One region of the Pectobacterium actinidiae genome, then DNA from elsewhere that is predicted to be linked to it. Evidence: predicted binding sites of a transcription regulator. Region 1 holds the regulator's gene; the other holds the start of a gene.
What was found. Region 1 encodes PurR, which represses purine synthesis genes. Its sites were predicted from a motif close to CANGCAAACGTTTGCNTG; they were not measured.
Positions count from the first base shown of each region.

Region 2: the regulator PurR is predicted to act here: its motif matches at 3,251-3,268, upstream of purE (5-(carboxyamino)imidazole ribonucleotide mutase).

Region 1 is NZ_JRMH01000001.1:2,575,590-2,580,899, reverse strand. Features, by position in the region: gene KKH3_RS10940 (riboflavin synthase) at 1-24, shown strand, start outside; gene cfa (cyclopropane fatty acyl phospholipid synthase) at 86-1,237, opposite strand; gene purR (HTH-type transcriptional repressor PurR) at 1,584-2,609, opposite strand; gene cydH (cytochrome bd-I oxidase subunit CydH) at 2,999-3,088, shown strand; gene KKH3_RS10925 (C40 family peptidase) at 3,258-4,106, opposite strand; gene KKH3_RS10920 (Grx4 family monothiol glutaredoxin) at 4,449-4,799, shown strand; gene rnt (ribonuclease T) at 4,902-5,310, opposite strand, start outside.
Region 2 is NZ_JRMH01000001.1:3,178,057-3,183,366, reverse strand. Features, by position in the region: gene KKH3_RS13675 (HAAAP family serine/threonine permease) at 1-1,020, opposite strand, end outside; gene purK (5-(carboxyamino)imidazole ribonucleotide synthase) at 1,559-2,629, opposite strand; gene purE (5-(carboxyamino)imidazole ribonucleotide mutase) at 2,626-3,135, opposite strand; gene lpxH (UDP-2,3-diacylglucosamine diphosphatase) at 3,326-4,048, opposite strand; gene ppiB (peptidylprolyl isomerase B) at 4,059-4,553, opposite strand; gene KKH3_RS13650 (DoxX family protein) at 4,973-5,310, shown strand, end outside.

The DNA of each region.
Region 1 (5,310 bases):
AGCGATCTCGCCAACGAAGGCTGATATCCTGCACTGCATATTCTTGTAAACCGGACGAACCGCATCGTCCGGTTTTTCTTTCCTGTCAGCGTGCAACACGCAATCCTCCTTCGACGCCCTCCAGGCTAAACACGACTTGCCAGAGTTGGAGCGTTCTCGCTCTGAAGGCTCCCGCGCAAAGGTTAAGATAGTAACTGAACATTCGGCGGAAGCGGGCAGGGTAGCGTGGGGAAAGCTGCGGCCAGCCTTGCTGAAAACGTGCATGCCATGCCATTAATGTGCGATCGTAATCGGTGCCGAAATTGTGCCAATCCTCCATCACCATGTAAGGCTCACTCGCCTGCGCAATGTGCCGTATGGAGGGAATACAGCCGTTGGGGAAAATGTATTTATGAGTCCAGGGATCGAGGTATGGGTCGGTCTTATTGGCTCCGATGGTATGTAAGAGAAACAGCCCATTAGGCTTTAGATTACGCCGCACGATGCGAAAGTAATTGTCATAGTTGCGTGGCCCGACGTGTTCAAACATGCCAACTGACACGATACGATCAAATTGCCGATTGAGATCGCGATAATCCTGTCGTTCAATGGTGACGTCCAGATTCTGACAGCGCTGCTGTGCCAGCATTTGCTGCTCCTTTGAAATCGTGATGCCGTAAACTGATACGCCATAGTGCCGGGCTGCAAACTCCGCAAGCCCGCCCCAACCGCAGCCGATATCCAGCAGCGTCATCCCTGATGTTAACTGGAGTTTTTCGCAAATCATGGCGAGTTTGTCTTCCTGCGCCTGTTCCAGCGTTTGTGCCTGTTTCCAGTAAGCGCAGGAGTACTGCATGTAGGGATCCAGCATCAGGGTAAACAGGTCATTACCTAAATCGTAATGCGCTTTACCGACAATCTGAGCGCGTCGACGGGACTGCAAATTCGTGATACGGGAGAGGGCGACTCGCGTAAGATCGTGCAATCGGCGGGGGAGTTTCGCTTCCAGATCCGCACGCAGGACGCGATGGGAGAACATATCCAGCTGTTCACATTCCCACCATCCATCCATGTAGCTTTCTCCCAACCCCAACGATCCTTCTTGCAGAACGCGCTTAAAAAAACCGGGGTTGATCACCTGGATATCAAAAGGACGGGTACCGTTGATGGTGATATCCGCGCTAGCCAACATGTCCTGTACGATGTGGAACCAGGGGGCGGTCTCCTCATCCCATTCTTCTGTATAAGGTGAACTCATCGTGTCTCCTTAACTTTTCTTAGATAAAAGTATCGTAAACAGACCTGGAAAACACTTATCGCAGCCGGGGTATCGGCTGTCACCAGAGAAAATGAAACACGGTATTATACCCGTCATACTTCAAGCCGCATGTACGTCGGCTACGTCCGTTACTCGGCTCATTCATGAGCCTCGCCCTAAAGGGCCAACGCTTTGACGTTGTGCAAAACGCTAGCGTGTTGTCATGCAACTCGATTATTTAGGGTATAGAATTAGAACGGCTTCAGCCAGCCTACAAGAAAGCTGGCTGAAGCAGAGAGGGAAAGCTGGCAGGGATAAGAAAATCGTCTGTATAGAATGGCTGCGGTTAGCGGCGATAGTCGAGGTAAGGGCCATCTGCCACTGAACGACGTTCAATCAGCGTCGGGTGTACTTCAATGACGTGCGCATCTTCCCGTTTACTGGTTATGCGATCCAAGAGCATAGAGAACGCGGACTGGCCCAGACGCTCCTTTGGCTGGTGGATGGTGGTCAGCGCAGGTGTAAAGAAGCGTGCGTGGCGCACGTTGTCATAACCGATCACCGAAATATCCTGCGGTACGCGCAGACCCAGTTCGTCAGCCGCACAGATAGCACCCATCGCCATAATATCGCCGCCGCAGAATACGGCGGTTGGCCGCTGTTTCTGTGCGAGAATCTGATGCATGGCTTTATAGCCGGACTCCGGTTCAAAATCGCCCCGAACCACCCATTCGTCGCGCACGGAAATGTCGGCTTCCTTCAGTGCTTTTAAAAAACCGAGGTAGCGTCCGCTGCCGGTATTGCGTTCTTGAGTGCCGGGGATGGCACCGATATCACGATGGCCGCGTTCGATCAGGTAGCGACCTGCCATATAACCACCTTCAAAGGCGTTATCGATAATCGTATCGGTAAAATCGCTGTGCATTTGTCCCCAGTCCATAACGACCATCGGAATGCTGCGATAATCTTCCAACATCGACAATAGTTCTGGTGGGTACTCGGCGCACATCACCAACAGGCCGTCGACACGTTTTTGCGCCAGCATGGAAAGGTAGGCGCGCTGCTTGCCGATGTCGTTATGCGAATTACACAGCACCAGCGTGTAGCCTTTGGCATAGCAGCTGTTTTCAACGGCTTCAATGATCTCGGCGAAATAGGGGGCTTCGCTGGAGGTGGCCAGCAAGCCGATAGATTTAGTGTGATTAACTTTGAGGCTGCGGGCGACGGCGCTGGGTGAATAGTGCAATTCTTTGATTGCTGCCCTGACGGCTGCCTTAGTCTCTTCGGCGACGAAACGTGTTTTATTGATCACGTGCGATACGGTTGTGGTAGAAACGCCAGCACGCTTTGCCACATCTTTAATCGTTGCCATCTAAAAATGACTCCTGAACTTACCTGTTATAGACGTAAGTATATTGTTAATCGTTTGCCTACGTTTAATGTTCTTCTTCTAAGCTAAAAAACAGGATTTCAGAAGGAGAATGCCGAATGTTATACCGAAGGGATCTGGGTTGACGTTTTTCGACTGATACGCAGCGCTTTCATAAACAGCGGATTGTGTCCGATTTATCATGAAAGTGGAAGGGCTAATTTATACTATTAGTGATGCATTCGTCCGAGATTTTTCGCTAGAATTATGAAAGAATCGTAATAACCCTATTATTTGTGGCTTTAACTACCTAAACGCGCTCGGCTGTGCAGGGTTGTGTCTTTTCAGATGAAGCTTTCAGATAAAATTTGTTCGTTAATAAGGAGTCATTTATGGATACAGATCTGAAGATGTCTTTGCTGACAACTATTGGTTCGTTGGCGGTGATCATCGTGTTTAGTTTTACAGCGGTGCTGAACTAACCAAACGACTGGTTAGATATTCAGACACGTTGATGATGCCATAAACGTGTCTGAATCGCTTTTATACCCGCCATACTTCAAGTTGCATGTGCGTTGGCGTTGTTCAAAACGTTAACGTTTTGTCCTGAAACTCGAATTATTTAGGGTATACAAGAGATATAATCTGTTCTTAACGAATGGTTTGCGGTGTCACTACACGACGCGCGCCAACGTAGTGCTCCTGCCAATAATCTTCACTCAACTTGCTGATACGAATATCTGAGCCTGTACGCGGCGACTGAATGAATTTCCCTTCCCCCAGATAAACTCCGACGTGATCGGCCGCGCCACGATTATTGATGCGGAAAAAGACCAAATCGCCACTTTCCAGCTCGCTCTTTTTAATCGGAGCGGCGTCGCGCAGGTGATACATTTCGTTTGCGGTGCGTGGAATTTGGATTTTAACGACATCTTTGTAGGCGTAATAAACCAGTCCGCTACAGTCGAACCCAGTAAAGGGAGATGAACCGCCCCAGTGGTAAGGCTTGCCTATCTGGCTCATCAACTTATTCATTGCCGTTGTTTTGGCATGCTGATAGCGCTTTTTATGCGCAGCGCTTAACGCCATTCCTTTTTCTGTCAGCGACGGATTTTTATCTGCCTTACCCTTGAGTGCGGTCTTCTTCAGACCGGTTTTGACTCTGGTTTGTGCGGTTGTTTGTTTCTCTTCAGACTTCAGCTTTTTAAGATTTTTTTTCACTAGCGCAGGTGTACTACTTTGCGTCCGTGACGGCTTTTTTTCTGTCGCTTTGCTCGCGGTACGGGATTGGGTTTTATTGCTGACTGCGGTAGGTTCTGGTTTTTTGCTTTTGATCGGCGTCGGTGATTTAGCATTACCCTTTGTTTGACGGCTTTTCTTATTCGTTTCTGCCACGGCGCTTTTCTTCGGCGCAGAATGCGGGGTAGACGGCGCAGCCTGAACCACGTTCAGGGATAGATTACTGAAAAATAATATAAAAAGAGTAATAAATAAGCGCATAATAAAAGTGACCGAACATAATCCTTAACTCGCTCAATCCCCACAGTATTCCTGAAAACGGTGTTATAAAAAAGTGGGCATGGCCTCTTTATTCATACAGAATAGTGAAAAAACGTTAATAGTTATTTTTTCGATTGATTTATCAGCGTTTTCTGACGTTGATTTCATCAATGATGAATGCTTTCAGGAAAAAAATAACCTTACAAAAAATGGCGTTTTTTTGTGGCTAGTGGCATCGGTACAATATCACTGAGTCAATGTCGCTGTCGTAGCATCTCTGACGGCGGCTCATGGTTAGCGTTTTGGACGTTAGCCATCCTATAGAATTAAGGAAGCAAGAAGATGACGACACCGACAATTGAAAAAATTCAGCGCCAAATTGCTGAAAACCCGATTCTGCTGTACATGAAAGGTTCCCCGAAATTGCCAAGCTGCGGCTTTTCCGCACAGACTGTTCAGGCGCTGTCTGCCTGTGGCGAACGTTTTGCGTATGTTGATATTTTGCAGAACCCAGACATTCGCGCTGAGCTACCGAAATACGCGAATTGGCCGACATTCCCGCAGCTGTGGGTTGACGGCGAGCTGATTGGCGGTTGTGATATCGTGATGGAAATGTTTCAGCGCGGTGAACTGCAACCGCTGATCAAAGAAACGGCAGACAAATACAAAGCGCAGCAGGCCGATCAAGAGTAAGGCTTTCTTCTGGCGTAATGACGATGTCAAATGTTGTTACGATGCGAGCGTAAATCCTTCCAACGGGTGCTTTATGGCACCCGTTTTTTGATCTCAATCTTTTCAGTCTTCGGCTGACGCGTCTTCCAGAGAACTTTCTTCCAGTGCTAGCGGCCAGCCGCCCAGACGTTTCCAGCGATTAACCAACTCGCAGAACAGTAATGCTGTCTGATTGGTGTCATACAGCGCAGAGTGCGCCTGGCTGGAGTCAAACGCAATACCGGCGGTAATACAGGCTTTAGCCAGAACCGTTTGGCCTAACACCAGCCCGCTGAGAGCGGCGGTATCGAAAGTGGCGAAAGGATGGAACGGATTACGTTTCAGGCTACAGCGTTCCGCTGCTGCTGCCATAAAGCTATGATCGAATGTGGCGTTATGCGCCACGATAATCGCGCGGTTGCAACCCTGATCTTTGATCCCTTTACGCACGACTTTGAAAATTTCATGCAGCGCATCATATTCGCTCACTGCG
Region 2 (5,310 bases), 600 kb from region 1:
GGTTTTGCCTCTGCTACGTAGGGTTTTCACGATCATACCGTTAAAACCTTCGCCAGCGCCCAGGTAGTGACCCAGGAACGATTTAGAGATCGCGATGGTGGCAATAACCGGAGCCAGATAGCCGATTACCGGGTTGTTAAAGTGGTTCGCCAGATAGGACAGAATAGAAATGTTCTGTGCTTTCGCTTCCATCAGCTCAGCCGGAGAAAGGCTCAGTACACAGCTGAAGACGAAGAACATCACGGTCAGCACCATCATGATGTGGCTGTAAGACAGAATGCGTGAACATTTTTTCTCTGCGTCATCACCATATTCTTTACGTTTGGCAACGGCGAAAGAGGAGATGATTGGTGAGTGGTTGAAGGAGAAGACCATCACCGGAATTGCCAGCCATAATGTCGCCAACAGACCGTTGCCCGTGATGCTGGAACTCAGAGAAATATTCTCAAAAACAGAGGTATTCCAGTTCGGAACTAAATAAAGCGCCAGCAACATCAGTACGGCAACAAAAGGATAAACCAGAATGCTCATTGCCTTAACGATCATTGCTTCACCGAAGCGAACAATAAACATTAGCCCGAGAATCAATATTAATGACAGCACGGCACGCGGCGGAGAAGGCAGATGTAATTGGTGAGTAATAAAGCTATCTACCGTATTGGTGATGGCGACGCTATAAACTAATAGAATCGGATAAATAGCGAAAAAATAAAGTAAAGTGATTAATTTACCTGCGCCGACGCCGAAATGTTCTTCAACAACTTCGGTAATATCTTCGCCGCCTTTCTTGCCGGATAATACAAAACGGCATAAGGCACGGTGAGAATAATATGTCATCGGGAAGGCAATCAGTGCCATGATAATTAACGGAATTAGTCCACCAATACCCGCATTGATAGGTAAGAATAATACGCCAGCGCCGATAGCCGTGCCATAGAGGCCCAGCATCCAGACGGTGTCGCTTTTACGCCATCCTGAAGCCTGTTCTAACACCTGGCTGCTATCTTGAATGGTGCTCATATACTGATTTCTCCTCGGTGAACATATTAATACCCCGTTACAAGAGTATTGCCACATGATGTGGATTATAAAAATTACAGTATCGGCAAGTTGCCGTTACAGAGTTTGAAAAATGAACAAGACATGTTGCTAATTATGTCAGCAGGTCAATACTGTTTTGTGGCGGCATTCTATATCGTGGTGGTCAGCGAATAATATTGAGGCGATCACAGAAATGAATTGACGGGAAATATTTTAATAAATTTCCGCGCAAATTTAAATATCAATTTTGATACTTTATTTTTAATATTTTTAACGGCTCGTTATTGATACTTTATTTAATTGCTGGGTGATGAAAAATGAACAATAAATAAAATAAAGAGCAGATGAAATAATAAACGCAATTTTGCTGATGTCACGCGTAATGATGGTTTTTCTCTTTCGTGGATCTGTCGATAGTACGGTTCCTGCTGTTGCATCGCATCACAACCCGATGCGTTGTTATTCGATAAGCGTTATCCGGCAGATTGCAACCTGCCGGATAACGGTCACTAATCTGTCAGGCAGTGAGCTTTTCTTCTGCCCACGCCAGACCGCTGTGGTATTCCTCTGGCAAGAGAGGAGCCAGCGATTGCAGCGTGCGTTGCAACTGTGCGGTGTCCGACGACGGCAGATTGAGATGTCCAACTTTGCGGCCAGGACGAACGTCTTTCTCATACCAGTGCAGATGTACCAGCGGCAGCGCCAGCCAGTCGATATTCACGTCAGTGCCGATCAGATTGACCATTACCGACGGCGTTTCGACAACCGGTACCGGCAGCGGCAAGTCCAGAATAGCGCGCAGGTGCAATTCAAACTGGCTGATCGACGCGCCATTTTGCGTCCAATGCCCGCTATTGTGTACGCGTGGAGCCAACTCGTTAATGAGCAGGTGGTCGCCGACAATAAAGCATTCCATCGCCATCACGCCGACATAACCCAGCGCATTCATTATTGCAGACAGCATCTGCTCTGCCTGCTGTTGCAACTGCGGATCGGGTTGAGGGAACGCCACGCTGGTGCGCAGAATGCCATCTTGATGCAGGTTATGAGTGAGCGGGTAGAACACACATTTGCCGTGCGCATTGCGGGCACCCACTAGCGAAACTTCGCCGGAAAAGTTAATGCCTTTCTCAACGATACACTCGCCGTAGCAGTCTGCGGGCAATGTCTGCTGTTCGCCCTCGCGCAAGCGCCATTGTCCACGGCCATCGTAACCACCGACACGACGTTTAACGATTGCTAACTCGCCTAATGAGGCGAAGACGTGTGGCCATTCCTCGGCGCTAGCCAGCAGTTGCCAAGGGGCCGTTGCCAGATTCAGCGAGTCCAGCAACTGCTTTTGCGTCAGGCGATCGGCCAGACGCGGGAAAATATCGCGGTTCGCAAACGCTGTGTGCTCGGCTAACTCGCGGGTGAGGGCGGTTTCCGGCCAGCGTTCGATCTCGGCGGTAATGACACTATTATGGAACGGAACTGATTCCGGCTCTGCATCCAGCCCGACGGGGTAAACCGCAATGCCTAGCGGTTCACCAGCCTGGCGCAGCATTCTGCCCAATTGACCATTGCCTAATACGCAGACCGGTTTCATGCCTCCTCCCGCGGATCGGGATGAGAGAGGACATCATCGGTTTGCGCCTGACGCCAGTCTGCCAATCGGGTGGCGATGCCATTATCATGCAGGGCAAGAATTTGTGCGGCCAGCAGAGCCGCATTCGCAGCGCCCGCTTTGCCAATCGCCAACGTGCCGACCGGGATACCACGAGGCATTTGGACGATGGAATACAGGCTGTCTACCCCGCTCAGCGTTGAGCTTTGTACCGGCACGCCAAGCACGGGAACCAGCGTTTTTGCTGCCAGCATACCCGGCAGGTGTGCTGCGCCGCCTGCGCCCGCGATAATCACATCAAAACCGTTCTGTGCTGCTTGCTCTGCGAAGCTGAATAGCTTGTCCGGCGTCCGGTGTGCGGAAACGACTTCGGTATGAAAAGGAATGTTCAGCGTGGTGAGGATTTCCGCAGCAAACTGCATGGTGGCCCAGTCACTCTTTGAACCCATGATGATGGCAATTTTAGCCGGGGCAACGTTGGATGACATGCCTGTAATGCTCCTGTGGTTGTACCTGTAATTGTACGTGTTCGTGACGCATTTACGTCTGCCAGACAGGGAGGGCCTGACGTTGAGGGCGTAGAGCATACCACGCCATTATGGCGAGGAAAACGGTTGCGTATGCGGAAATGAAGGGGGAATAAGGCGAGCGACCGTTAAGTCAATGGCAGGAAACGCATTAAAATGGGAAGGAAATCAGTTCGATATTTTGTGGTGTGACCTTAATCATCGACCCTTCTTCATGCCAGGCACCGAGAACGGCGCGACGACCAGAAGACTCACCAAGCTCGACTTGATGAATGGCCGGGCGGTGCGTGTGGCCGTGGATCATCGTCTCCACTTGATAATGCTGTAAGCGTTCAATCACGGCATGGTGATTAACATCCATAATTTGCTGCGATTTTTTCTGGTTTTCGTGCTGACTGGTGGCCCGCATTTTCGCCGCGATCTTCAGACGCATCGATAAAGGCAACCGCAGGAATAGCCATTGAATAAAGGGGTTGTGTACCCGACGGCGGAATTGCTGATAATGCCGATCGTCAGTGCACAAGGTATCACCATGCAGAATGAGGATCTTTTGGTCGTAGAGATTGAGCACCGTTTCTGTCGGCAGCAGTGTCATTCCGCTTTGCTTGGCGAAACGCTTACCGATCAGAAAATCACGGTTACCGTGCACGAAATAGCAGGGGATGCCGCGCTGATGTAAGGCATGCAGTTCCTTAGCGACAGTGGCATGTAGCGGCTGGGGATCGTCGTCACCAATCCAGGCGTCGAACAGGTCGCCAAGTATGTACAGCGCATCGGCATGGATCGCATCATGGCGTAAAAAACGCAGAAAACCGGCGGTAATCGCCGGTTCATGAACACTTAAATGCAGATCGGCAATAAACAACGTTGCCATGCAGGCAGGATTATTCGCTGACCGTTACGTGGGTAATCACCACGTCTTCTTTCGGTACATCCTGGTGCATGCCGCTGCGGCCGGTAGCAACGCCTTTGATTTTATCAACAACGTCCATGCCTTCGGTGACTTCAGCGAAAACGCAGTAGCCCCAGCCATCGGCACGCTCTGAACGGAAGTTCAGGAAATCGTTATCAACGAGGTTGATAAAGAACTGGGCAGTCGCAGAGTGCGGATCGTTAGTACGTGCCATCGCCAGCGTGCCACGGGTATTTTTCAGGCCGTTGTTGGCTTCATTTTTGATTGTCGCATTGGTTTCTTTCTGATCCATGCCGGGAGCGAAGCCGCCGCCCTGAATCATAAAACCATTAATCACGCGGTGAAAAATCGTGTTGTCATAAAAACCGCTGCGACAGTAGTTCAGGAAGTTTTCTACGGTAACCGGCGCTTTGTCTGCAAACGTGTTAATAACGATATCGCCGTGGTTGGTATGAAGCGTAATCATAATAATGAACCCTAGATAGCCTTAGTGATAAGAGTGCAGTTCACAAAATACAGTGAACAACAAGAGCGCTGTTATAGCATAACTGGTCGATTGAGTCAGTACTTCGCGATTACCGTGCAGATGTTGGCGGTTGGCTGAATGGGAAAATCGTATAAAAATGTGTACTACGCTGATTTTGGCCGTTATCAGGAAAGGCGTGTGCTACAGAAGATTGCGCAACGAGGCGTTAATCAGGCAGGATGGACTTTTAAAAACAAATAAATTGATTAATTAATAGAATGACAGTTAATTAATTTGAATGAGATTTTTTTTGCCTCAGATCAATGTTTTGCATAATCAACGTATTCTTTTTTTATCACTCAGATTAATCTGGGAGTAATTCTTATTTTCCTAAATAACTCTAAAGAGATAGGTGAACTATGCTGGGTATTCTGGATGGTGTTAATCGTCTGTTAGACAAACCGGATTTTGGCAAGCTGTTTTTGCGTGTGTCTTTCAGTGTTCTGATGCTGTTTCATGGCTGGCACAAGGTACATGGCGGCATTGGTGGGATTGAAGGCATGCTGGCTGGTGCAGGGCTCCCTGCTTTTATTGGTTACGGTGTGTATGTCGGAGAAGTTATCACCCCGATCCTGATGATTCTCGGGATTCTTACTCGTCCTTCTGCGTTGATCTTCTCCTTCACGATGGTGGTGGCGACGTTGCTGGTTCACCCGGATGGTTTTGTTACGCTGGCAAAAACTGGTGCCTGGGGTGT